Regions from separate parts of the Fictibacillus marinisediminis genome, predicted to be linked through region 3. Evidence: riboswitches for the same ligand, from Rfam matches in the RefSeq annotation. Region 3 holds a riboswitch; each other region holds the start of a gene.
The links. Region 3 has a riboswitch for S-adenosylmethionine ahead of LCY76_RS21830 (LLM class flavin-dependent oxidoreductase). Riboswitches for the same ligand answer to the same signal wherever they lie in the genome.
Positions count from the first base shown of each region.

Region 1 (8,128 bases), 3.1 Mb from region 3:
TATCTGCCGTGACAAAGAGCTTCTGGAATTAAGTGCTGTCAATGGCAAACTACCCTTGTTTGGAATCGTAGTGAAGGCTGAGGAATGCTACTTGCATTGTGCCAAAGCGTTTATCCGCTCCAGGCTTTGGTGTCCGGAATCATGGGAGCCGAAAGAATCGCTGCCATCTGCGGCTAAAATGATGGCAGCTCATATGAATATTCCCAATATGAGTACTGAGCAGGTAGAAGAGGGCTTGCAAGAAGGATACAGAGACCGGCTTTATTAAAAAAGGCTGTTTTCGTAACCATTGTTCTTCTTAGAAGTGGTTGATTACTCCTGAAACGGATCCGCCAAATGGGAGGCTATAGATATGAACCAGAATGAAGAAATCAGAAGGCAGCTGTTAGAAACGGTAAGCGGTCTAAGCGATGATCAGTTAAACGAACCGGAAGAGAAGGACAGATGGTCGATCATGCAGACGCTGCATCATCTATATCTCATGGAAAAATCGATCGCCATCATCATATCAAACCGTTTAAAAAGTAAAATAACGGTATCTGCAGAACTGAAACCGATTGAAATGACGGTGGACCGCAGCAGAAAAGTAGAGGCTCCTGTTTTTGTTGTTCCTACGAAACGGTATCTGACTCTGAAGAAAATAAAAGAAAAATTGGAAGAATCACGAAATGAGCTGAATAAGGTAGCAAACAGCAATGATCAAGAGGCTTTGGAACAGAAATCCTACCCTCACCCGGTGTTTGGCCCGATGCCATTAAAACAATGGATTCCTTTCGTGGGGTATCATGAAAAGAGACATCTGGCTCAAATTGAAGAAATTAAGGAAAAGGTTCTTTCCAGACAATTAAGCTAGACATCAACGGGAAGTTATACCTTAGTTGACTTATCAGAATACCTGCATTAAAATTTAACACAATAGAATAAATTGCTGATCAGAAAACTGAAGGCACCGCTATGCATGTTATTCCTTATGCACAGCGGTGCCTTTTTGCTGTCCTTTTCTGGTGAGGGAATATTGGAGGTATGTTATGTCTTTCAGCTATGTCAGCCATCTTGAATGTCCAAAGTGCGGCAGCATCTATGCTCATCACAAACCTAATCAATTGTGCCAGTGCGGTTCCCCCCTTCTCGTAAACTATGATTTAGAGGAACTGAAAAATGAGAATGAAATTATTAATAAAGAGAGGAATGGTCTTTGGAGGTACCATAAGCTTCTTCCTGTTATAGACCCAGATCATGTGGTATCACTGGGAGAGGGGATGACTCCTTTATTATCCATGCCTGCTCTCGGTGAGAAGCTTGGAATTGCAAATCTGCTCATGAAAGATGAGGGCATGATACCTACCGGGTCTTTTAAGGCCAGGGGAGCGGCAGTCGGCGTTTCAAAAGCCAGAGAGCTCGGTATTACCCGGCTTGCCATGCCGACCAATGGCAACGCAGGAGCCGCCTGGTCACTCTATTGTGCAAGGGCCGGCATAAAGCCGTACATCGTTATGCCAGTGGATGCCCCAGTCATTACGAGAAAAGAAGTGGCGATTTCAGGTGCAGAGCTTTTTCTTGTGAACGGCCTGATCAGTGATGCCGGAAAAATTGTCGCGTCCCTTGTGAAGGAAGAAGGTTTCTATGATGCTTCCACTTTAAAAGAACCTTACCGGATTGAAGGCAAGAAAACGATGGGGTATGAAATTTTAGAACAATGCGGAAGCGAGCCGCCTGATGTTATTTTATATCCAACTGGCGGAGGAGTGGGGCTGATTGGCATATATAAAGCATTGAAAGAATTCAGGGAACTGGGCTTATTTAAAGGAAGCAGACTGCCGCGTTTAGTAGCTGTCCAGGCTGAAGGATGTGCACCGATCGTAAAAGCATGGGAAGAACACAAGAGTGAATCGGAGTTCTGGGAAAATTCTGAGACAGCTGCTTTTGGTATCAATGTTCCAAAAGCAATCGGAGATTTCCTTGTCCTTGAAGCACTTTATGAAACGAATGGATGCGCCGTTGCCGTTTCAGAAGATGAAATTAGCTTTACTCAGCGCCAAACTGCAGAGCTTGAAGGAAGTTTTATTTGTCCGGAAGGCGCGGCTGTGTTTGCCGCCGCAAAACGATTGAGGGAAAATGGCTGGATCAAAGCAGATGAAAAGGTGATATGCCTAAATACTGGGCAGGGGATCAAATACCCTGATTCGGTTTCTGTAGATCCTCCTGTATTAGAGCCTGGAGAAATCATTCGAAAATAAAATGAGTTTTTGTCTTGACAATAAGATGGAAATCCCTATAATTGAATTCAATAGAATACATTTACCTTATATTTCTTATTTAGAGAGGTGGAGGGACTGGCCCTTTGAAGCCTCGGCAGCGGACTTAATTATGAGTACTGTGCCAATTCCACAAGCAAAACGCTTGAATGATAAGAAGAGTATGGCTTATGATGGCGATTCAACCTCTTCTTGTGCTTATTTGCTTCCGCAAGAAGAGGTTTTTATTTATGTAAAAAACCAACTAATTCACTGCGAAATATCAGGATTGCTGATTGGTCAACCAAAGGCGCTTCGTCATGAAAATGACGGCGTTTATTTTTTTGTTAAAGGCTCTTTCCTAAAAGATTGTTGCTTTGGAAACATTTTGTAAAGAACCCTTCATTATAGTTGATTGGAGTGCAAGGTGCGAGACTCCTGCGGGGGAAGCGGGACAGGTGAGACCCACAGGCGGATGCGCCGAGGAGGCTCAGCGCACGCCCCGCGGAAAGCAAGCATGCTGAAACGAAAATCAACCACTCCCAAGAGCAACAAAGGTTACGAAAACAGCCTTGTTAAAAGCTTTGTTTGTAAACGTAGTTGTTTTTTTGTGGAGTGTGATTGAACCGTCTTTTGAAAAGCAGAAGGATATAACCAAGCTTATTCCCATCTGCTTTTCAGGCGTTTCATTTGTTTCACAAATCAGCAGGCTCTTATCATCGCCAGCTATCACACACACCTTACTGTATAAAAAAGACTTGAAGGTCTCTTTCAAGCATCAGTATTCGATGCACAAAAGGAAAGAAAATCAACAATGTGTTTTTAAATAAGTCTTGTAAAAAAGGAGGGATTGTTTTGGAAAATCAACTAAGAAGAGCTGTGGAAAGCAAACGAAATCAGCTGATCAATAAACTCATCAATATGGGCATTTATAAGAAAGATGAGCTTCATTTATTTCAGCTGACACTCTCTGATCTTGAAGAGGAGTATGCAAAGGCAGCAGGCGGAAAGAACAGCCTTCGGCAGGCTAAATAAACCACTCATTGAAGTATTCTTGCTTTTTTCGCACCTGCTCCCCTTCTATTCTGTATTCGCTGCAACGGTTTTCTTAAAAACAGGGCAGCAATAAGAAAGACAGCGGGGAAAAGCAGCAAATGATACAAGTCAGACAGTACAACTTCTCTAATCATTCCCCCGGTTGCTTCCCGCAGTAAACTGACTCCATACGTAAACGGCATATAAGGATTAAGCTTTTGAAAGAAGGAAGAGGTCATTGTCACAGGAAATGTTCCGCCTGAACTTGAAAACTGCAGAACGAGAAAAATAACCGCCAGGCCTTTACCCACATTTCCAAAAATGGAAACGAGCGTATACGTTAGAATGACAAAGACGATGCTCAGGAACATGGCAAATAAAACAAACCATGTTTTGTCCACAATGTAGGAATGGATAATGAACCGGTCACCAAGAGATACGACAAGCCCCTGCAGCATGCCGATCGTTGCAAATGTCATCAGTCTCCCAAAGTAAAAAGAAAGCGGGGAAACCTCTCCTTTACTTGGAACTTCACCAACTTTAAGAGAAGAGATGAGCAGCATTCCTCCCACCCAAAGCGCCAGTAAGGTGTAAAAGGGAGTCATGGCGGAGCCATAATTAGGAATCGGAAAAATTTTATTCTCCTTCAACGTGATAGGAGATGCCAGAAAATCACTTTCCTTTTGAGCATCGTTCTTTAATGCTTTAATAATATCTCTTAGATTATTGCTGCGTTCAAAATCCCTGATTTTGTCGGCCGTACGTGTGATGGATTTCTCCATGGCGGGCAAGTCTTTTTCTGCAAATATAGCGGCCTTGTGGATGGCTTGTTCTATTTGGGGAAGCTGGGTATCCATCAATATCCCTGCTTTTTGAATATCTTGTTTGACGGCAGGCCACTCGTTTCTCATAAAATCTGCTGCCCGTTGGATTTTCTGCTCCTGTGCGGGCCAGTCCTGTTGAGCAAATGAAGAAAGCTTCTGCAGAGGATCCATGTACGAGTCTGCACGGCCAGAAAGGATTTCTTTGTTTTGCTGGACGGTGTTTTTAATCTGATGCAATTCTTCTTTGATCGCTTCAAGTTCATCAGGCTGAAATGAGATATCCGGGTTAGCTTTTTGTGCTGCGTTTCCTTTTGAGATCGCTTTATCCACGGCTGCCTCTAGGTCAGTCAGTGAGCGTTCAAGATTCCCTGCCATGTCATCTGCAGTTTGAAGTTTTAACAGATTATCCTGAAGAGGAGCCAACTGGTCGAACACCACTTTGATCTTAGGCAAGCTTTCTTCCGATTTAAGGATAACAGCTCCCAGCTTATCGATGTCTGGCACGTTTTTTTGAAACTCTTGGATCATACCCGTTCTGTTTTTTAACTCATTCATTTTTTGATCAACCGAGATGATACGGTCTCCCATCTGATTGATTTGAGAAAACTCTTTTTCCAGAGAAAATATCTTCTGTTCAAAGCTGAGTATCGTTGGCATTTCTTTTTCTAACGTCATGCCAGCTTCGTTAAATTTTTTAAAGATGGCGTTTCCTACACTCTTCGTGAAATTGTCGCTAACCTGGTTGATAACGGTAGAAACTCCTGACTGGGTGATCTTAGGTGATACGGCATTGATTTTTTCGTTAACTGTATATACGATTTCAGGTTTTTCAGGATTTTCACTCGCGATGCTTGAAATCTTTTGTGAAAAATCACGTGGAATGAAGAGGCTGGCATAATACTTCCCTTTCACCACTCCATAATAAGCGGTGTCTTTATCCACAAAGGTCCATCCTAGCTTATGATTGTTCTTTAAATTTCTTACGACTTGACGTCCGATATTAATGTGCTCATCCTGCAACAAGGCTCCTGTATCTTCATTCGTGATGGCAATTTTTATGCCTGATGTGTTTTCATAGGGATCCCACATGCCCTTTATATTCACCCAGGCATAAACAGATGGCAGCACAATTAACCCAAAGATCAGCAGAGCTGCAGAGGGAATTGTCAAAATGTCTTTCCAATCCAAGAAATAAACGCGGAACATATTTTTCATCGTCACAAATCCTTTTCAAGCAATTTAATGAAGACAGCAGTTCTGCATAGTCTTTGTTTCAAACGGAAGTTTATGTAAAGCCCCTTATCAGGTATGGAAAAGAATTGGACACAGCCAGCCAGGTTATGGTGTACTAATAAAAGAATCTTATTTAATGGAGGAATTCAGATTGAACGAACAAATGGCCAATGAAATTCTTTCTGATCTGCGCAGTGGGAATCTTAGTGAATACGTCGTTATTAAAGAAGAGTTTTTTGTCTTTCGTGAGGTTCTCGTAAAGCAAGAGGATAAGAAAGCATTCCGCGGATTCATCGTCCCGGGCGGCGGGGGGAACGTAAAGTATTTGTATCAGCCTGGCTGGACAGCTTAAACGAAAATAAACAAAAAAATCGGTACCCTATCTGAAGGGAACCGATTTTTTTATTATTTAACGATAATCACCGGGCATTCTGCTGTATGAGCTACCTGATGGCTGACACTTCCCAATAAGGCTTCTTTTATAAATCCCTTACCTGTGCTCCCCATGACAATGACATCGTACTCGTGTTCTTTTGCATACGAAGTGATGATCTGAGAAGGCTCCCCGTTATAGGCATGCGTTTCATAGGGAATTCCTGATTCAGAGAGATACTGAGTGGCAGGCTGCAAGAGTTCTTTGTCCTCTTCTTCCATTATCTCATCCAGATCAAAGTTAAGAAGCGGTTCCTGCAAAGGAAGGTTTTTATTTACATGCAGAATTGTAACCATTTCAGTGTTCATCTTATGAGCCAGCTCCACTCCGTGCTGAAGAGCGCGGGCAGAAGGAGCTGAACCATCAAAGGCGATCAGAATTTTATTGTACATTATAGAGACCTTCCTTTCCTTTAATGAGAAATTGAATCCACATGAGCAAGATGTTTACGGCCAAACGCCACAACCAGCATGGCGAATAGAACAAAAATCGCGCCCGTTACAAATGGTACATGCGGTGAATAGGTTTCAGCCAGTTTATTGGCAAGCCAGGGTCCGATCGCACCACCGATGAAACGTACAAAACTGTAGGCAGCCGAGGCGGTTGCCCGCTCAACCGGTGCCACCTGCATAACAGCTGTTGTGATCAATGTATTGTTTGTCCCAAGGAAAAGACCGGCAACGATAACGGCGACGATGACCACCGTGCTTGATTCTGTCCAGATTCCCATAGCCAGCAGTGTCAATGCGAATAAGATCAGCATCGCACACATGGATTTTACTGTACCGAATCTTGCCTGAATTTTTGGTGCAACGAATACAGAAGTTATGGCTAAGCATAGGCCCCATCCGAGGAACACATAGCCGAGGCCATGCTCGTCTAAATTCATAACAAATGGTGAATAGGCCATTAGAGTAAAGAAACCAATGTTATAAAGGAATGCGGTTAGACCCAGTCTAAGAAGTCCTGGATATTTCAATGCTTTAATCGGGTCGAGTACAGAACTTTTAACTTTTGGTTTCGGTACATGCGGCATTTTTAACAATAAGGCAAAGAATGCGATCACCATCAGTACGCTGACGCCGTAAAAAGGTCCGCGCCAAGAAATCGATCCCAGTTCCCCACCAAGTAATGGCCCGACGGAAATCCCCAATCCAATGGCTGCTTCATATAAAATAATGGCTTTTGCAGTACCTCCGATGGATAAACCAACAATGGCGGATAAAGCAGTTGCGATGAATAACGAGTTTCCTAACCCCCAACCGCCGCGGAAACCAACGATTTGGGAAATCTCATTAGAGGAGCCGGCTAAGGCAGAAAAAACGATAATCAATAATATTCCTGACAATAACGTCCACTTGATCCCCACCCGGCTGGAAACCACGCCTGTAATCAGCATCGCGATACCGGTAATCAAATTGTAGCTGGAAAATAATAATGAGACCTGGCTCGGAGTAGCGTTAAGCTGATGAGCGATGGCAGGCAAAATAGGATCCACGAGACCCAATCCCATAAAAGAAATAATGGTGGCAAAGAAGATAACCCATATGACCAGCGGCTGTTTGCTTGGCTGTTCCTGGATACTCAATGCTTCTTGTTTCATACCTAAAAACCCCTTTTTCTATTTTAATGTAATATAAGATAAATCACGTAACAGCATTGTTCTACTCAAGAATTATAATATAGGTTAACCTTGACGTCAACGTAAACATTTCCTTTTTAATATGCTTTTGTGGTATTTTTTATATAGAGCAATTTTTCGTGTATTTGAACTTTAATGGCAAAGGAGCAAGAAAAATGAATGGGTTAAAAATAGATGATGTGGCTAAGCAGAGCGGGTTAACAAAACGGACAATCCGTTATTATGAACAGATCGGCCTGCTAGCTTCACCTCCGAGGAGTGAGGGGGGGATAAGACTATATTCAGAGGAGCATGTGGAGTTCTTAAAGAAGATCACAAATGCAAAAGAAGTGATGGGCTTTTCGCTTTCGGAGCTCCAGGAATTCATTACACTCAGTGACACCTTAGAACTTCAAAAACTTGATTACAGACAGTTTAAAGGGACGAGCCAGCAAAAAGAAAAGCTTGAGAAAGTATTAATGACAGTAGAAGAGCAATTAAAACTGTTAGAACAAAAAAAGAAAAATATTCTCAAGGTGGAGGGAGACTTGGTCTCTCTTCGTGACAGGGCAAAAGCTGCGCTGATTCGGTTTGAAGAGGAAAAATAAAAAAGCGGGCGGAAAGAGTGTAAATAACACCCGTCCAGCCTGCTTTTTTTATATACGTTAATTGGTTTGTTCAATGACATTTCCTTCAGTAGGAATAGGGTGTTCCTTGAGCAATTTCGCAAAATGAATCAAGTTATACG
Region 1 covers NZ_JAIWJX010000002.1:1,077,608-1,085,735, forward strand. Annotated here, with positions in the region: gene LCY76_RS05955 (pyridoxamine 5'-phosphate oxidase family protein) at 1-268, shown strand, start outside; gene LCY76_RS05960 (DinB family protein) at 353-853, shown strand; gene LCY76_RS05965 (threonine synthase) at 1,029-2,237, shown strand; SAM riboswitch class I at 2,310-2,414, shown strand; gene LCY76_RS05970 (hypothetical protein) at 2,419-2,628, shown strand; gene LCY76_RS05980 (Fur-regulated basic protein FbpA) at 3,090-3,269, shown strand; gene LCY76_RS05985 (YhgE/Pip domain-containing protein) at 3,275-5,308, opposite strand; gene LCY76_RS05990 (hypothetical protein) at 5,478-5,678, shown strand; gene LCY76_RS05995 (universal stress protein) at 5,732-6,151, opposite strand; gene LCY76_RS06000 (MFS transporter) at 6,172-7,362, opposite strand; gene LCY76_RS06005 (MerR family transcriptional regulator) at 7,557-7,988, shown strand; gene LCY76_RS06010 (flavodoxin family protein) at 8,046-8,128, opposite strand, start outside.
Region 1: it holds a riboswitch for S-adenosylmethionine, as region 3 does, so the genes downstream of both, LCY76_RS05970 (hypothetical protein) here and LCY76_RS21830 (LLM class flavin-dependent oxidoreductase) in region 3, are expected to answer to the same signal.

Region 2 (8,128 bases), 3.2 Mb from region 3:
TGTGCAACTGTTTTATTATGCTTTTCTGCCAATGCCGTCAGGATCGGCTCATCAAAGATTTCACCCTTTAACAATGGTCTCCATGCTTCAACTTGAATGCCTTGATCTTTGCAGAAAGCCAACAGATCTTTTTGTGTAAGGCGGGGATGGTACTCCACTTGATTGACCATCGGTTTAATCTCACAGTCTTTCATAAGGTCTTCCAGATGATGAATTTTAAAATTACAAACACCAATTGCTTTGGTCTTACCCTCTTTATAAAGCGATTCCAATGCTTTCCACGTCTCTTTATACTTGCCAGACACCGGCCAATGAACAAGGAACAGGTCTACGTAATCCATATCAAGCTTTTCCAGGCTCTCTTTAAATGAGCGCAGCGTCTCCTCATACCCCTGTTCTGAATTCCAGACCTTGGTCGTAATAAAAAGCTCTTCACGCGGGACATCCACCTGTTTAACAGCCTCTCCTACACCTTCTTCATTTTTATAGAACGAAGCTGTATCGATGCTTCTGTAGCCGGCGGCGACCGCATGTTTAATTGCATCAATAACCTCTTGGCCTTCTTCTGCTTTATATACGCCAAGACCCAGCCATGGCATCCTTAAACCGTTTTGTAATAAAGCTGTATCAGAAATACTTTTTATCATATGTACCGCCTCCTTGTTTGTATGGTACCACTTGGCCGGAGAAAATGAAAAAATTGTGCTAGGAAAAAAGCCCTCCAGGGAGATTGAGGGCTTTTAAGAGTTAACAAAAATCTTGCGAAGAAGTCTGAATAATGAAATAGGATCAATTAATTGAAGTTAGGCTCAATTATTTCTGATTTGGCTCAATTAATTGAAGTTTAGCTCAAAAAAGTTGAGTTCGGCTCAATTAATCAAAAATAAGCTCAATATCGACAAAATCGCTCTTTAGACCGAAGCAAGTTCCTTCGCTTTATTTACTTCAAATTCTTTCTTAATCCCAGCAAGCACTTCTCCGTTCGTGAGAAGCTGATAGCCTGTCAAGGCAAGAGCTTTTGCGCCGAGGATAAGCGCTTGATCGCCTTGTTCTGATTTTGCGGCCTCTCTGAACTCATCCGTATGTCCGACTATGTGATCAGGGCCGATTTGAAGATAGGGATGGATGGTCGGCACGGCCTGGCTGATGTTTCCGGCATCAGTTGATCCCAAACCGCTGCGGTGCGAAGTATCGACTGCCGCTCCAAGGCTCTCCAGCTGTTCTTGAAACACTTTATCAAACGACCGATTCAATAAAAGGTTATCCACCTGATTCTGAAAAGCAATAACATTAAGCTTTGCGCCTGTTGCAAGGGCAGCACCTTCTGCAATGGCTGTTACTTTTTTCGTTGTCTCATCCAGTCTTGCTCTTGTGGAAGCACGAATGTAAAAACGGGCCTTCGCATATTCAGGCACAATATTAGGAGCGTCTCCCCCGTGTGTAATGATGCCATGAATTTTCACATCGTCCGCCACATGCTGGCGCAGTGCGTTAATCCCGACAAACAACTGAATAACTGCATCAAGCGCATTAATTCCCTTTTCCGGTGCTGCAGCCGCATGAGCGGGCTTCCCGATGTATTCAAAGTCCATCGGATCAACGGCAAGCGATGTCCCGGTAATGCGGTTAGCATTACCCGGATGGAACATTAACGCAGCATCAATGCCGTCCAGTAAACCGTGTTTCACAAAGCTTCCCTTCGCACTTCCGTTCTCTCCGCCTTCTTCAGCAGGCGTTCCAAAAACAGCTACTTCTCCTCCGATCTCATCGATAACAGAAGCAAGAGCGATGGCCGCTGCCACACTTGATGTACCGATGATATTATGGCCGCATGCATGACCGATGCCGGGAAGTGCATCATATTCTGCTAAAAAGGCAACGGATGGCCCATCTAGAATAGAACGCTTACGGGCAACAAATGCCGTTTCGTGACCGGCCACTCCGCGTTCTACCTGAAACCCCTCTTTTTCGAGCAGCGATGTAAGCAGGCTGGATGCAAACACTTCTTCATTTCCGATTTCTGGATTGTCATGGATCTCGTGAGAAGTTTGAATGTAAGCCGCTTGGTTTACATCAATGTTCGTACGGATTTGTTCCTGGATTTCTCCCGTAGTTCTGCTGATTACAGTCATGATCTCAGATCCTTTCTCTCTATTACTCTCCAATTTCACTTAGCGGTACAAACGTAGGAATGGTTGCACCTTTATAGATTTCTTTAATCTTCTTGGCTGTATCTTTTGATTGATAGATCTTCGCAATTTTTTTCAGCGATTTTTTATTTTTATCTTCAGTTCTTGTTGCAATGATATTGATATATGGCTTTGCAGTCTTGCTTTCAAGGAAGATCGAATCTTTCTTCGGATTCATTCCAGCATCGACAGCAACGCCATTGTTAATGATTGAAGCGGCCACATCAGGAAGCACCCGTGGTGTCTGGCCTGCGACTACTGGTTTAAGCTTTAAGTGTTTTTTGTTCTCCACCACTTTTTTCAGATCACCATTTCCATCAAAGTTCTTTTCCAGTTTGATTAGCCCTGCACTCTGCAGAAGAAGCAATGCACGACCCATGTTCGTAGCTTCATTCGGCAAAGCAATGGTTGATCCAGCCGGGATATCCTTGATGTCCTTGTATTTTTTAGAGTAAACGCCCATAGGCGCAATGACGGTTGTTGCAATTGGTGCTAAATCCAATTTGTGTTCTTTTTTAAATGCGTTGAAGTAAGAGATGGTCTGAAACGCATTGGCATCAATATCCCCGTCAGCCAATGCCTGATTCGGACGGACATAATCGGAGAACTCTACGATTTCCAAATCAATGCCTTCTTTTTCTGCTTTTTTAGCGATATACTTCCACACGTCACTGTCAGATCCGCTGATGCCCATCTTTACTTTTTCAAGCCCCTTTTTATCTCCGCCGCTGCATGCGCTCAAGAATGCCGACATTAAAACCCCGATGACTAAAATGATCAATGAATATTTTTTCATAAGATTTCCCTTCTCCCTTTTTCTCTTTTTATCTTCTTCTAATTTTTCTGGAGAGTATATTTCCGGTACTCTGCAAGCCTTGAACAAGGATGACGAGCAGAACGACGGTGACAATCATCACGTCTGTATCAAATCGCTGATAGCCGTAGGCAATGGCCAGATCGCCCAAGCCTCCTCCACCAACAGCCCCTGCCATCGCCGAAGCTCCGACCAAGCCGATCGTTGCAATCGTAAACGACAGGATCAGTGAACTGAATGCTTCCGGCAGCAGTATGCGAAAGATGGTCTGCCAAGGAGTAGCTCCCATGGCCTCTGCGGCCTCTACAATGCCCGGATCGATCTCAAGCAGGCTGTTTTCCACGAGCCTTGCGATATAGGGGCCGGCATATACAATCAATGGGACAATCGCGGCCGATGTCCCGATTGAGGTACCGACTACTAATCTCGTAAACGGGATAATCGCCACCATTAAGATGATGAACGGTATCGAACGCAGAACGTTTACAATCGCGTTCAAAACGTTAAAGACGGCCAGGTTTTCAAGAATGTGGCCCTTCCTCGTGACTACGAGTACTACCCCAAGCGGAATGCCGATTACAGCCGAGAACAATAAGGAAAATCCAACCATCGTTAAGGTATCACCGGCCGCATTTAAAATGTCCACCCAAAATGTACTCCAATCAACTTGCATAAGGTGCAACCTCCCTTATTTCGACTTCACTCTGGTTCACGAAAAAGATTGCTCTTCGGATTTCCTGTTCGTCCCCGAAAAATTGAACGACAAGGTTTCCGAAAGGAACGTCTTGGAGTTCTGTGACATGGCCGTATAGAACACTGACGTCCACGTTGAATTTTTTGGCAATCTGTGACAGCAGCGGCTGTCCTGTGGATGCTCCGGTAAATACGATCCTGAAAATCTGATGATTCCTGTCCTGCTTTTTCAATAGGTTTTTAAGGGACTCAGGCAGTTCATCCTGAAGAACCGAACTGACGAAACGCCTTGCCGTCTCAGTCTGTGGCCTGGCAAACAAATCAAAAACGCTCCCCTTCTCGATCACTTCGCCACCCTCCATCACAGCAACGGAATCACATATCTCCCGGATGACGTTCATCTCATGGGTGATGATAAGGATCGTAATGTTGTATTCCTTATTGATTTTTTTCAGAAGCTTTAAAATACTGGAGGTCGTCTGCGGATCCAATGCCGATGTTGCTTCATCACACAATAGCACTTCCGGATCAGTGGAGAGCGCCCTGGCAATGCCTACCCGCTGTTTTTGTCCGCCGGAGAGCTGGTCGGGATATTTATGCCCATGCTCGGACAAGCCCACAAATTCCAGCAAGTCGTTCACCTTCTCTTTAACGAATGATTTCTTCTTGCCGAGAAGATAAAGCGGTGTCGCAATATTATCAAATACCGTTTTTGCGTTCAGCAGATTAAAATGCTGAAAAATCATGCCGATATTTTTTCGTTTTTTTCTCAGTTCCTTCGGAGACAATCTCGCCATGTCTTCCTCTCCTACTAAGACGTGCCCTGATGTCGGCTTCTCCAAAAGATTCACACATCGCAGCAAGGAGCTCTTTCCTGCTCCGCTGTATCCCACAACACCATAGATCTCTCCTTTTTTTATCTCAAAGCTCACATTGTTTAACGCTCTTACTTGGCTTTTGCCACTCTCATAAATTTTGGTTACCTCTTCAAATCGAATCAATGATGTGATCTCCTTTCTCGCTACTGTTAAAACATCAAAAAAAGCCTCTTCTTGAAAACAAGAAGAGGCCTGAAGCATCGAAATGAGTGGCTGATCTCTTCTTATCTTCCAAGCGCTAATCGCTTGCCGGACTTGGCACAGTATTCCCATTAAACCGGAAACCCGCTGCCGAGGCTTCAAAGGGCCAATCCCTCCACCTCTCTGGATAAGAAACAAATAATGTTCAATTAAATAAAAAAATCTCTTCTTAAAGAAAGAAGAGATTTTGTATCCATAAGGAAACGAGCTGCTCTTCTTATCTTCCAAGCCCCTTAAAGGAACTTGCTGGAATTGGCACAGTGTTTTTCAAAAGAAAAACCTGCTGCCGAGGTATCATAGGGCCATATCCCTCCACCTCTCTGGATAAGAAACACGTTCATATTTACTTGATGAGATCTATCTTATACCATGATCTAAGTCGATGTCAAATCTTTTTTCGGAGTTCTCAGATCGGAATAAAAACACTGAAGCCATAAAAGCCAGCCACATTGCTCCTCCGGCAACTCCAGCCAGTACATCCGTAATATAGTGAATGCCAAGATAAATTCTGCTCCAGCAAATAAATCCAAGGTGCACCGCCAATATACAAAATTTCGTTCTAACAAACTTTTTTGATAAGAGTGTAAAAAGACCATAAAGAGCTGTTGCATTCATCGAATGAGCACTCGGATATCCATACCTTATGTAAAAAGGCTTAGTGGATGGAGGCCGCTGCTTCCAATTCTTTCTCCAAACAGAGTTAATCAAACGGCATCCGATCAGGTTGGCTATTAATAAAAAAACAATGTTTCTCTTTCCTTTTTTCCTGTATCTGTATGCAGAATAAATAGTGGCAGGAATCAACAGAAATCCAGAACCAAGAAAAGAGTAACTTCTCAGAAAGAAATCCACGAAACCTCCGCCCCGTGCTGAAAATATAGCCAAGCTTCCGATTCCGTCGAGTTTCATCCAATGATCATCATTACGAAGCCTGTTCATTAGTCTTAAAGCTAAAATACCCATTATCATAACGCCGCTTACAATTGCCATATTCTCTTTTTTCATATCCGCCCTCACTTTAACTTGCTTTTTATGTACATATCCTTTCATGTGGAGGACTATTTTATGCGTTCAGGTATACTCTATTGTTAAAGTTTCACCGCATCTTTTTCTAAGAAAACCATAATGCTGCCCTGTTCTATTTTTTGCACATAACGCTCAGCCGTCCGTTCTGAAAGATCCAGGGACATGAGAACTTCTTTTAAATCATCCTCTGAATCTTCATTAAACATGGATGCAAATGGACCAGCAGCAAGCAGCGGACCAATACCGGGAACACCAAGGCCTGGGACCGCGATGGCTCCGCCGATACCAGTCAGAAAACCTGCAATGGTTCCATAGGCGGCTTCGTTTACATCTTCGTCCAGATGTTCTTCTGAAACATTCGTTTTATCGGCAACACGATCCATCTTTCCATCATCTTTAGCAAGGATGGAGATGTCCTTTGCACTGTATCCTTTATTCACCAGGGATTGTATACTATCAACAGCTTCGTTCTCTGTTTCATACACTCCAATCACCATTTTGCTCATATGTATGACCTCCTAATCAAAGTCTGATTTTATTACTAGTATTTACCCCAACCCTATATCTGTAAACAGGTGTCATCATAAGGATAAGATAACTCCCCTACAAATTCCGGGGAGCTATAGATGGTTTTCTCTTTTAGGATAGACCGGCTCTTTGAAAAATATATTCCTTTTGATCCGCCTCTTCCCTTGTGTCTCCCAGTACGAGGCCCTGTAGAAGCGTGTCGGCATCTTTATAAGGGCTTTCACTGCCATTGTAGATCGACAGCGGAATGAAATATCCATCTTCAATCCCCCGTTTCACTTCATCATACAGGGGTTCTATACCGCCCTTGGATTTCCAGGAAACGAATTTGATTACCTTTTTACCGAGCTGTTCTTCAATACTTTCTCTCAGAAGAAGTGCGGCGGTAGAACCGTTGACTCTATAATTTAAATCAAAGGCCATTTTCCTTCCATCAGCCGTTACCGCAATGTCAAATCCAGCAATCCCTTTATAGCCTCTTTTACAGCCTTCTTCCATAATTCTTCTCCCGACCTTGATGACCTCATCATCGGGTTCTGACTCTTTATCGACCCAGTTTCCTTTATATTTTCCGTCTTCCGTAATATTTTGGACCGTACTGCCCAGATAGATCAGACGGTCATCTGCTGTACAGGCAAACTGAACGCAGTAATTGTGCTCGATCTCCAAGTACTCTTCTATGACGATTCCTTCACAGGAGGCGAAAAAGTTTGCTGCCCTGTCAATGTCCTCCTGATTTTTGCAGATAAATACATCAAAACCCGCCGCATTTGCCTCATTTGTCGCTGCCTTAACCACACATGGAAATGGGAAGGTTTCTAATTGATCATGAAGATCTGCAGCTGTTGTTGATTTTCGTTTCGGAGCATGTCCAGAAGGAACCAGCTCTTCTAAATTAGCTTTATTGTTTAAATACTGAACAAGGCGCGGATCAATCCAATAATTCTCTGATGACATTTCTTCTTCTGGGTGAATATGCTGAACTACCATCTTCTTCTGCTCTTGTTCTAAGCGGCTGAAAATGTTTCGATAATCCGCCTCTGTCGAATATTCGTGTACAGAAAAACGAAGCTGGAGACCCGCCCGTTCATACAGCTCCGTTGCTTTTTTGGTAGTTACCGACCTGTTGCAGATGACCGGCATGCTTCCCAATACCGCAAACTGGCTTCCCGTCAGAAGATCAAGCTTTACTGGACAATCGGGAATCCACTTATTATGAGCAAAGGAAGGCCTCGGATTAAAAATGAGATCCGGACCGTAAATTTCAGAAAATGTATAACGCGGAACAATTGCTGGTCTGCTTATCTGCATGGATTGTACCCCCTGAACATGCTTGGATTACAGGATAAATACCTTTTTTAGCTTACCCTTAAACCAGCAGCCTTATCATTTAGCAAGCAATGTTTTCCATTTGCCCTATTCTGTTTGAGCTGATGTATACTAGGGAAATGGCAAAAGAGTTAGCTGCCATGGAGGAAATTATGAAGAAAAAGCTGCAAAATCTGTTACCGCTGCTTTCTTTAGGATTTTTGCCGGTTTGCTCCTTGATGTATGATTGGGTCAATCACCCCGGGAGCGAAGTGCATAGCCTAGTTACAACCGTTGACAGGAATATACCATTCTCTGCTGTTTTTATTATCCCTTACCTATTGTGGACCTTATATATTTACGGAACCTTGATTTATTTCTATTTCAAAGATAAGAAGACGTACTTCAAGACACTGTTTGTTTACATTGCAGGCTTGCTGGTCTGCTATACGGTATACAGTCTTTTTCAGACCACCGTTCCTAGGCCGCTC
Region 2 covers NZ_JAIWJX010000002.1:982,100-990,227, reverse strand. Annotated here, with positions in the region: gene LCY76_RS05470 (aldo/keto reductase) at 1-647, opposite strand, end outside; gene LCY76_RS05465 (M20 family metallopeptidase) at 912-2,171, opposite strand; gene LCY76_RS05460 (MetQ/NlpA family ABC transporter substrate-binding protein) at 2,155-2,985, opposite strand; gene LCY76_RS05455 (methionine ABC transporter permease) at 3,014-3,676, opposite strand; gene LCY76_RS05450 (methionine ABC transporter ATP-binding protein) at 3,666-4,697, opposite strand; SAM riboswitch class I at 4,796-4,909, opposite strand; SAM riboswitch class I at 4,990-5,106, opposite strand; gene LCY76_RS05445 (phosphatase PAP2 family protein) at 5,133-5,780, opposite strand; gene LCY76_RS05440 (YflT domain-containing protein) at 5,864-6,307, opposite strand; gene LCY76_RS05435 (ATP-grasp domain-containing protein) at 6,441-7,640, opposite strand; gene LCY76_RS05430 (phosphatase PAP2 family protein) at 7,811-8,128, shown strand, end outside.
Region 2: it holds a riboswitch for S-adenosylmethionine, as region 3 does, so the genes downstream of both, LCY76_RS05450 (methionine ABC transporter ATP-binding protein) here and LCY76_RS21830 (LLM class flavin-dependent oxidoreductase) in region 3, are expected to answer to the same signal.

Region 3 (8,128 bases):
CCGCCAATAATACAATAGTTCATACGCTATCCCCTTTCTGTTCTTCTATAGTATTCCCCTTCGTTTTCTTTTAGTCATCGTTAAATGGGTGTTCGCTATTCTTGCACCGTATCCTTTTTTTCTTTCAACACTTTCTGTACCAACAAGAACCTGCCGGCACTGTCGAACAATCATAATAGAGAGGTGTAGAAAATGCTGGATATCTTATCGAACGGAACGGACTGGAACGACCATCCTGTTCCGATCACCACACTTATCAAAAAGTTGAAAGAAAAGCCGTTGGATCCTATTTATGAATCCATGGGGAATTTTATCGTGAAGGTCAATCCGGTTACTGATGCGCAGCACGACATACGGCACAAAGGGTGTACCCAATTTTTTGGCCACTTTGCAACCATTCCCTTTGTTTTCAATATTATAACCGATGAAAAAGTCGTGATTGAAGAACTGACAAAGGCCATCCGAATGAATCAGCAGCGACTGGATTACGAAGCGCTGAAAAACCATACATCCATGTATTAAAAATCTTTGCCCGGCGCATCCCTATAGAGTACGATAAAAGAAAGAGCGGGGGTGCAGTTGTGGTAGGATCGATTATAGCTTTAAATACTGGAAAGGCAGATGTTCTTTCGTGGCAGGGAAAAGACATAAGCTCGGCGATCAATAAAAAGCCGTCCCGTGGTCCGTTATTCTTGTCAAATCTTCAATTTGAAGGAGATGTACAGGCGGACACCGTGCACCATGGCGGTCCGGATAAAGCAGTCTGTGTCTATTCTCATGATCATTATGCGTATTGGGAGAAAGGGCTGGGAATCTCTCTGGACGTACCCTCTTTCGGTGAGAATCTTACCGTTGAAGGCCTTACCGAAAAAGAGGTCTTTATCGGTGACATCTTCCGGCTTGGGGAGGCACTGGTCCAAGTGAGCCAGCCGCGCCGGCCTTGTTTTAAGGTGGCGGCCAAACTCAAACAGCCATTGATGGTCAAATATATTCAGGATACCAGTTTTTCCGGCTATTACTTGCGGGTACTGGAAGTAGGCACTGTCAGCCCGGGAGACAAGCTTGTTATTGAAGAAAAACATCGAGCCGGGATCTCTGTCGAATTTGTTAACAGAATGACATACATAGACAAGGAAAACAGAGAAGGGCTTACCATGCTTGCCAGTCTGAATGAACTGGCGGAAGGCTGGCGCTCAGCTATGAAAAAGAGATTAGACTCTCTCCCCGGGCAGTACCTGTAGCTCCGGGGATTTCTTTTTGCCTTCAAACGGTCATAACACAGTCTGAAGGCTTTTGACGGGTGACTTCCCCTGTATTATAATTAGAATGTTATGCCATTAAAATGAGGTGAAAAGCGTGTTAGAACGTTTAGAAACGATAGAAGCCCGATACAATAAATTAAATGATCTATTAAGTGACCCAGAAGTCATTAGCGATACGAATAAATTAAGGGAATACTCCAAAGAGCAATCTTCTCTTCAAGATACAGTAGCGGTTTACCGCGAGTATAAAGAAGCAAAAGAAGGGCTCGACGAAGCGAAAGCAATGCTCGAAGAAAAGCTTGATGCCGAGATGACCGCTATGGTTAAAGAGGAAGTTTCTGAGCTTGAAGATAAGATTGAAGAGTACACACAGCAGCTGAAAATCTTGCTACTTCCAAAAGACCCGAACGATGATAAGAACGTTATCGTCGAGGTTCGCGGAGCTGCCGGCGGTGACGAGGCAGCCCTCTTTGCAGGAGATCTTTACAAAATGTACAGCCGCTATGCCGAGGCGCAAGGCTGGAAAACAGAAGTAATCGAAGCAAGCTATACGGAGCTTGGCGGGTACAAAGAGATCATCTTTATGATCAACGGTAACGGGGCATACTCCAAGCTGAAATATGAAAACGGAGCACACCGTGTACAGCGTGTTCCTGCAACAGAATCAGGCGGCCGTATTCATACGTCTACAGCGACAGTAGCGATCCTTCCTGAAGCAGAAGAAGTGGAAGTTGAAATTCATGATAAGGACGTCCGTGTAGACACGTTTACGTCAAGCGGACCGGGCGGACAATCGGTTAACACGACTCAATCCGCTGTTCGTCTGACGCATATTCCAACTGGAACCGTTGTTTCCTGTCAGGATGAAAAATCACAGATCAAAAACAAGGAAAAAGCGATGAAGGTTCTTCGCGCCCGTGTTTATGATAAAATTCAGCAGGAAAAACAAAAAGAATACGATGAAAACCGTAAATCTGCAGTTGGTACCGGTGACCGTTCAGAACGGATCCGTACGTACAACTTCCCGCAGAACCGTGTAACGGACCATCGCATTGGCCTGACTCTTCAAAAACTTGATCAAATTTTGCTCGGCAAGCTGGACGAATTCATTGAAGCATTAATTACAGAAGACCAGACAAGCAAAATGAAGGCCCAGACGGAAGCATAAGATGAAAGCGATGAAACGGCATGAAGTCCTGAACTGGGCTTCATCTTTTTTAACGAAAAAGGGACGGGAACCTCTAGCTGGTGAGCTTCTTCTTCGTCATGTACTTGGCGATATGAGCCGGACGGAGCTGCTTCTTGGTTTGGATGAAGAGCTTCTTCCAAAGCAGCAAGAGGTATTTGAAGCAGCTGTACAAAAACATGGCGATGGAGTACCTGTCCAGTACATTATTGGTTTTGAAGAGTTTTACGGAAGACGCTTTTCGGTGAATAAAGAGGTGCTCATTCCTCGGCCGGAAACAGAAGAGCTCGTATATGAAGTGCTTCAGCGCTCCATGATGAGGTTCCCTGGCATAGAAGAGATCCAGACAGTCGATGTCGGGACGGGGAGCGGTGCCATTGCCATTACGCTGGCACTGGAAAATTCTCGTTTTTCGGTAACCACGATTGATATTGCTGAGGAGTCACTGGAAGTCGCAAAGAAAAATGCTGAAAACCTTGAGGCATCTGTCCGTTTTATTCATGGCGACCTCCTTCAGCCTCTGATCAAGGGCGGAGAAAAAGCAGATATCGTTGTATCCAATCCTCCATACATTCCTGACCGTGAAATAATGGAGCTTGAGACGATCGTTAAGGATCAAGAGCCTTTCCGTGCACTTAGCGGCGGGGAGGACGGCTACGTATTTTACAGAAGGTTTATGGAGGAGCTGCCGCTCGTTCTGAACAAACAAAGCATTGTAGCCTTTGAAGTCGGCCATGATCAGGGCCAGACGGTTGCTGAAATGCTCAGGGTCACGTTCCCTGGGTCGGTTGTTTCGGTAGTAAAGGACATCAGCCAAAAAGAACGGATGGTTATCGCGGAGATTGGCTTTAAATAAGCAGAAAAGGTGGCCCTCAGCTGTGCTGGGGGCTTCTTTTTTGTGGCCGGAAGAACGGAATTGAGCAAAACGGGCGCTGAATTGAGCCTAACTCATAAAAATTGAGCGAAACAAGCAATAATTGATCGGAACTGAATTTCCGGACTTATTCGCCGGTCGAACGCCATTCAATATCATCTATTCTCACATCCTAAATATTGACGCAATACCTACTTCTATTGTAGGATTACTATTAATTAAATAAATCTTATCCAGAGCGGCGGAGGGACTGGCCCTATGAAACCCGGCAACCTATTTTTAGAAGGTGCTAAATCCAGCAGGAGTAGATCCTGGAAGATAAGATGGAGCGGTCAAAACTTCCCCTTATCTAAAGGGGAAGTTTTTTTAGATAGTCGGAGGGTCAGGCCGTTGTCCTGACCGCTCCTCCGCACTGAAGGGATGGACTTTCAGGGTCTCTTTTAGTGGCAGAATGTTTTTAAAAGGAAGAGGGGAGAAAAAGGTAGATGAGATTTGGATTCTGGTTGCCGATCTTTGGCGGATGGCTGAGAAATGTGGAAAATGAGAACATGCCGCCGACGTTTGATTATGCGAAGAAGGTTATTCAATCCGCGGAAAAGTGGGGGTTTGACACGACGCTGATCGCGGAACTGTATTTGAATGATATAAAAGGACCTGAGCAGGACTCTCTGGAGGCTTGGACAACGGCGGCGGGTCTCGCGTCCGTAACGGAGAAAATAGAAATTATGACAGCGGTAAGGCCAGGATTCCATAATCCTGCTGTAACAGCGAAAATGGCGGCGAACATCGACCAAATGAGCGGCGGGAGGTTTACACTTAATGTCGTCTCCGCCTGGTGGGAAGAGGAAGCGAAGCAGTATGGCGGTATTTTTACTGCCCACGACGAAAGATATGAGCGTACGCAAGAGTTTCTTGATGTTCTAAAGGGGCTGTGGACAGAAGAAACCTTCAATTATTCCGGCAAGTTTTATCAGTTTAGCGATACGAAACTTTTCCCTAAACCTGTTCAGCGGCCGAATCCCATTCTGTATGCTGGCGGAGAAAGTGAAAGGGGTAAACAGGTTATCTCTTCCTCCTGTGACGCCTACGTCATGCATGGCGGCACAGTCGAAGAGATCGCCGTTAAGATCAATGACATGAAGAACCGCCGCGGGCAAACAGGGAAAGAACCTTTATCTTCGTTCGGAATGGCGGCCTATGTGATCTGCCGGGATACTGAAGAAGAAGCCCAAGCGGAGCTGCAGAGGATTACAGATGTAAAAGAGTCCAGCGCTTATGCTGGGTTTAAAGATTTTACGAGCAAATCGCAGCTGGAACAGCAGATTCAGCTGTACGACTACTCTGTTTCCAACCGGGGGCTGAGGCCGAATCTGATCGGCACTCCTGAACAGATTGCGGAGCGGATTGCAGCTTATGAAGAAGCCGGCCTCGGACTCCTTTTACTGCAATTCTCCCCTCAGTTAGAAGAAATGGAACGTTTCTCAAAACGGGTGATGCCTTTGGTGGAGAGCTATCGGAAAGAACATGCGAAATAAGGAGGATGACCATGAAAAAAGTATATATCATACATGAGAACGATGAATGGACAGATCATCTCACAAAGAGGCTGAATGAGCTGCAAGTGCCTTATGAGGCATGGCATCTAGATCAGGGAACGGTTAATCTGGCAGAAGCTCCGCCCGAGGGCATTTTTTACAGCCGCATGAGTGCTTCCTCCCATACAAGAGGACACCGTTATGCACCGGAACTTGCTGCCAGTGTCATTGCCTGGCTGGAAGCACATGGCCGAAAAGTGCTGAATGGCAGCCGCGCTCTTCAGCTTGAGGTGAGCAAGGTCGTTCAATATTTAGAGCTTGAGGCGCATGGGGTGAAGACGCCCAAAACCATTGCGGCTGTTGGCAAGGACCAAATTCTGCAGGCAGCTGAGCCGTTCAGCGGCAAACCATTTATCACAAAGCATAACCGTGCAGGAAAAGGCCTTGGTGTTCAGCTTTTCCATTCATATCAAGGATTGAAAGAGTATGTGCTCGGCCCTGATTTCGAAGAGCCGGTGGATGGCATCACATTGATACAGGAATATATTGAATCGCCGGAATCTTATATTACACGCTGCGAATTTGTCGGCGGCAAGTTTGTTTATGCGGTTCGGGTGGATACCTCAGAAGGCTTTGAGCTCTGTCCGGCAGACGCCTGCCAGATCGGCGACCTGTTTTGTCCTGCAGGAGAGGAAACGCCGGCCAAGCCGAAGTTTCAAATTCAGGAGAACTTCAATGAGTCAATCATTGAAAACTATATGAGGGTTCTGGCAGACAACAAGATTCATGTTGCCGGGATCGAATTTATAAAAGATAAGGACGGGACAATCTATACGTATGATATCAATACGAACACCAACTACAACTCTGATGCTGAAGCGGCTGCCGGAAAATATGGCATGCTGGAGCTTGCGAAATTTTTGCAGCAGCAGCTTGATTCATTGAATGCAGCAACCGTGCAATAAGACAAAAAGAGCCTCCCGCCAGTAGCGGGAGGCTCTTTGTTTTTTCATTATCTACATGAAAAAGGGGGTGATAGGGATGTCCTTAATATAGCAGACCCACTACACTGCAGAGGAATTATGTGACCTTTTTGATATGTTTAATAAATTTGTGACAAAGTCCGTTGTTTCACAGCCGGTTTCTGTCATATTTTTCCGGTATTTGTTTACTAGATTCATAGTATGATTTCTCCTTTCCGTGACCACAATGAGGATAGAAAAGGAAAGGGGAGTTTTAAACATGAAAAGATCAAAAAAATCGCTAATGACTATACTATTCCTATCGCTGATCGCGATGCTGCTGTTTTTTGAAACCCAAACGAAGGTGGCCGATGCCACCTTGAATGCCTCTGCTAAAATTCCGAGTGATGCCATCAGGCTACGGATTCTGGCAAACAGTGACGCGGAAAAAGATCAGGCACTGAAAAGAAGAATCCGGGATAAAGTGAACGAACAGATCACAACCTGGGTGGGTGGCCTGGATTCACATGATCAGGCCGAAAAAGTGATCCGAAAACATTTGCCTGAAGTTGAAAACGTGGTAAAGTCCTACTTGAAAGATGCAGGGCTCAACATTCCCTACAAAGTTCAATTCAACAATCACGTCGCCTTCCCGACAAAAATGTACGGAAATAATATCTACCCTGCCGGAAAGTATGAAGCGGTCCTCATTACACTTGGTAAAGGTAAAGGAGCCAATTGGTGGTGTGTATTGTTTCCGCCTCTATGTTTCCTTGATTTTGAAAACGGAGACGCGGTTAAAGCAGATCAGAAGGGTGTAAAGGAAGTAGCCTCAGGAACTGCTCAGGACGCCCCCGTTGTTCAAAAGCCTGAGGAAGAAAAAATAGAAGTTAAATTCTTTCTGGCAGACTTCTTTACCACCATCGCAGATAAGATCGGGAGTCTTTTCTCTTAAAAGCCCTGCATAACTTTCATGGTTGTTTCATAGACTTTTATAAAAAATGCTAGAGGGGTGAACACCATGACAATTCGTTTACGGGCGGCTATGCCGCATGAAGCAGGAAGTCTCGGTGAGCTGGTAAAGCAGGCAGGTCTCGGAACGGACGGGATCAGAGAGGGAATCGAGAACTATCTGGTTGTGGAAAATGATGAAGGAGATACGATCGGAACAGTGGGCCTGGAAAGAGTTGGCCAGGACGGGCTGCTGCGTTCCTTCGTCATCAAGAAAGAATATTCGAATGAACAACTATTTCTGCGATTGATTCAACGAATTTTGCTATACTGTAAGGAAAAAGGAGTGGAAACCCTGTATCTGCTTACGAAAGCTGTTCATCTCTTTGAGCCTTTATCGTTTCAGCCGGTACCCGAAAAAGGAACTCCTTCCCATATTGAGAATACCGCCCACTACAAGAAAACAGCTGAAAAAGATGTTGTACTCCTTTACTGCACCTTGAATGACAAATAATTATCCACAAGTTATGCACATTTCTGAAGCGTTTGTGTATAACTTGTGGATGATGTGCGGAATGAGCGTGAAGAACACAGATTGGGCGGTTTGAAAGGATTTTTCACATGAGAGAGTATAAAACCGAAGTATGGTCTGTGGATAAAAAAATGGATAAAGAAAAAGAATATCCACAAATTACGCAAGCTTCCTTGTGGATAAAGAAAAATGAAGTGGTGGCATTCCCTACAGAAACAGTATATGGACTTGGAGGAAACGCGCTCAGTGATGAAGCCATCGAGAAAATTTTCCAGGCAAAGGGAAGACCGAGTGATAATCCGCTGATCGTTCATATCGCAAGTACTGAACAGCTTGAGGGGATTGTTTCTTCCATCCCGGAACGGGCAAAAAAACTGATGGATGCGTTCTGGCCGGGTCCCCTGACACTGGTTCTGCCCAAGGGAGAGGATGTGGCCGGCCGGGTGACAGCGGGGTTATCCACAGTGGCTGTTCGGATGCCTGATCATCCCGTTGCCATGAAACTGATCAAGGAATGCGGCCTTCCGCTGGCGGCTCCCAGCGCCAATGTCTCTGGAAGGCCTTCTCCAACGACTGCCCAGCATGTTTATGAGGATTTAAAAGGTAGAATCCCTGGTATTCTGGACGGAGGGGCAACAGGGGTCGGTGTGGAATCCACAGTGGTCGACTGCACGGCCGAAACCCTTGTCATCCTTCGCCCGGGAGGAGTCACAAAAGAGCAGCTTGAAGAGGCGGCGGGTGAAACATCCATGGATCCTGGACTCCTCAATGAGAAGGAAGCACCCAAATCTCCGGGCATGAAATACACGCATTATGCGCCGGATGC
Region 3 covers NZ_JAIWJX010000002.1:4,185,958-4,194,085, reverse strand. Annotated here, with positions in the region: gene LCY76_RS21855 (FAD-dependent oxidoreductase) at 1-23, opposite strand, end outside; gene LCY76_RS21850 (hypothetical protein) at 193-522, shown strand; gene LCY76_RS21845 (MOSC domain-containing protein) at 582-1,241, shown strand; gene prfA (peptide chain release factor 1) at 1,357-2,430, shown strand; gene prmC (peptide chain release factor N(5)-glutamine methyltransferase) at 2,441-3,304, shown strand; SAM riboswitch class I at 3,549-3,647, shown strand; gene LCY76_RS21830 (LLM class flavin-dependent oxidoreductase) at 3,808-4,857, shown strand; gene LCY76_RS21825 (ATP-grasp domain-containing protein) at 4,869-5,822, shown strand; gene spoIIR (stage II sporulation protein R) at 6,100-6,774, shown strand; gene LCY76_RS21815 (GNAT family N-acetyltransferase) at 6,841-7,284, shown strand; gene LCY76_RS21810 (L-threonylcarbamoyladenylate synthase) at 7,392-8,128, shown strand, end outside.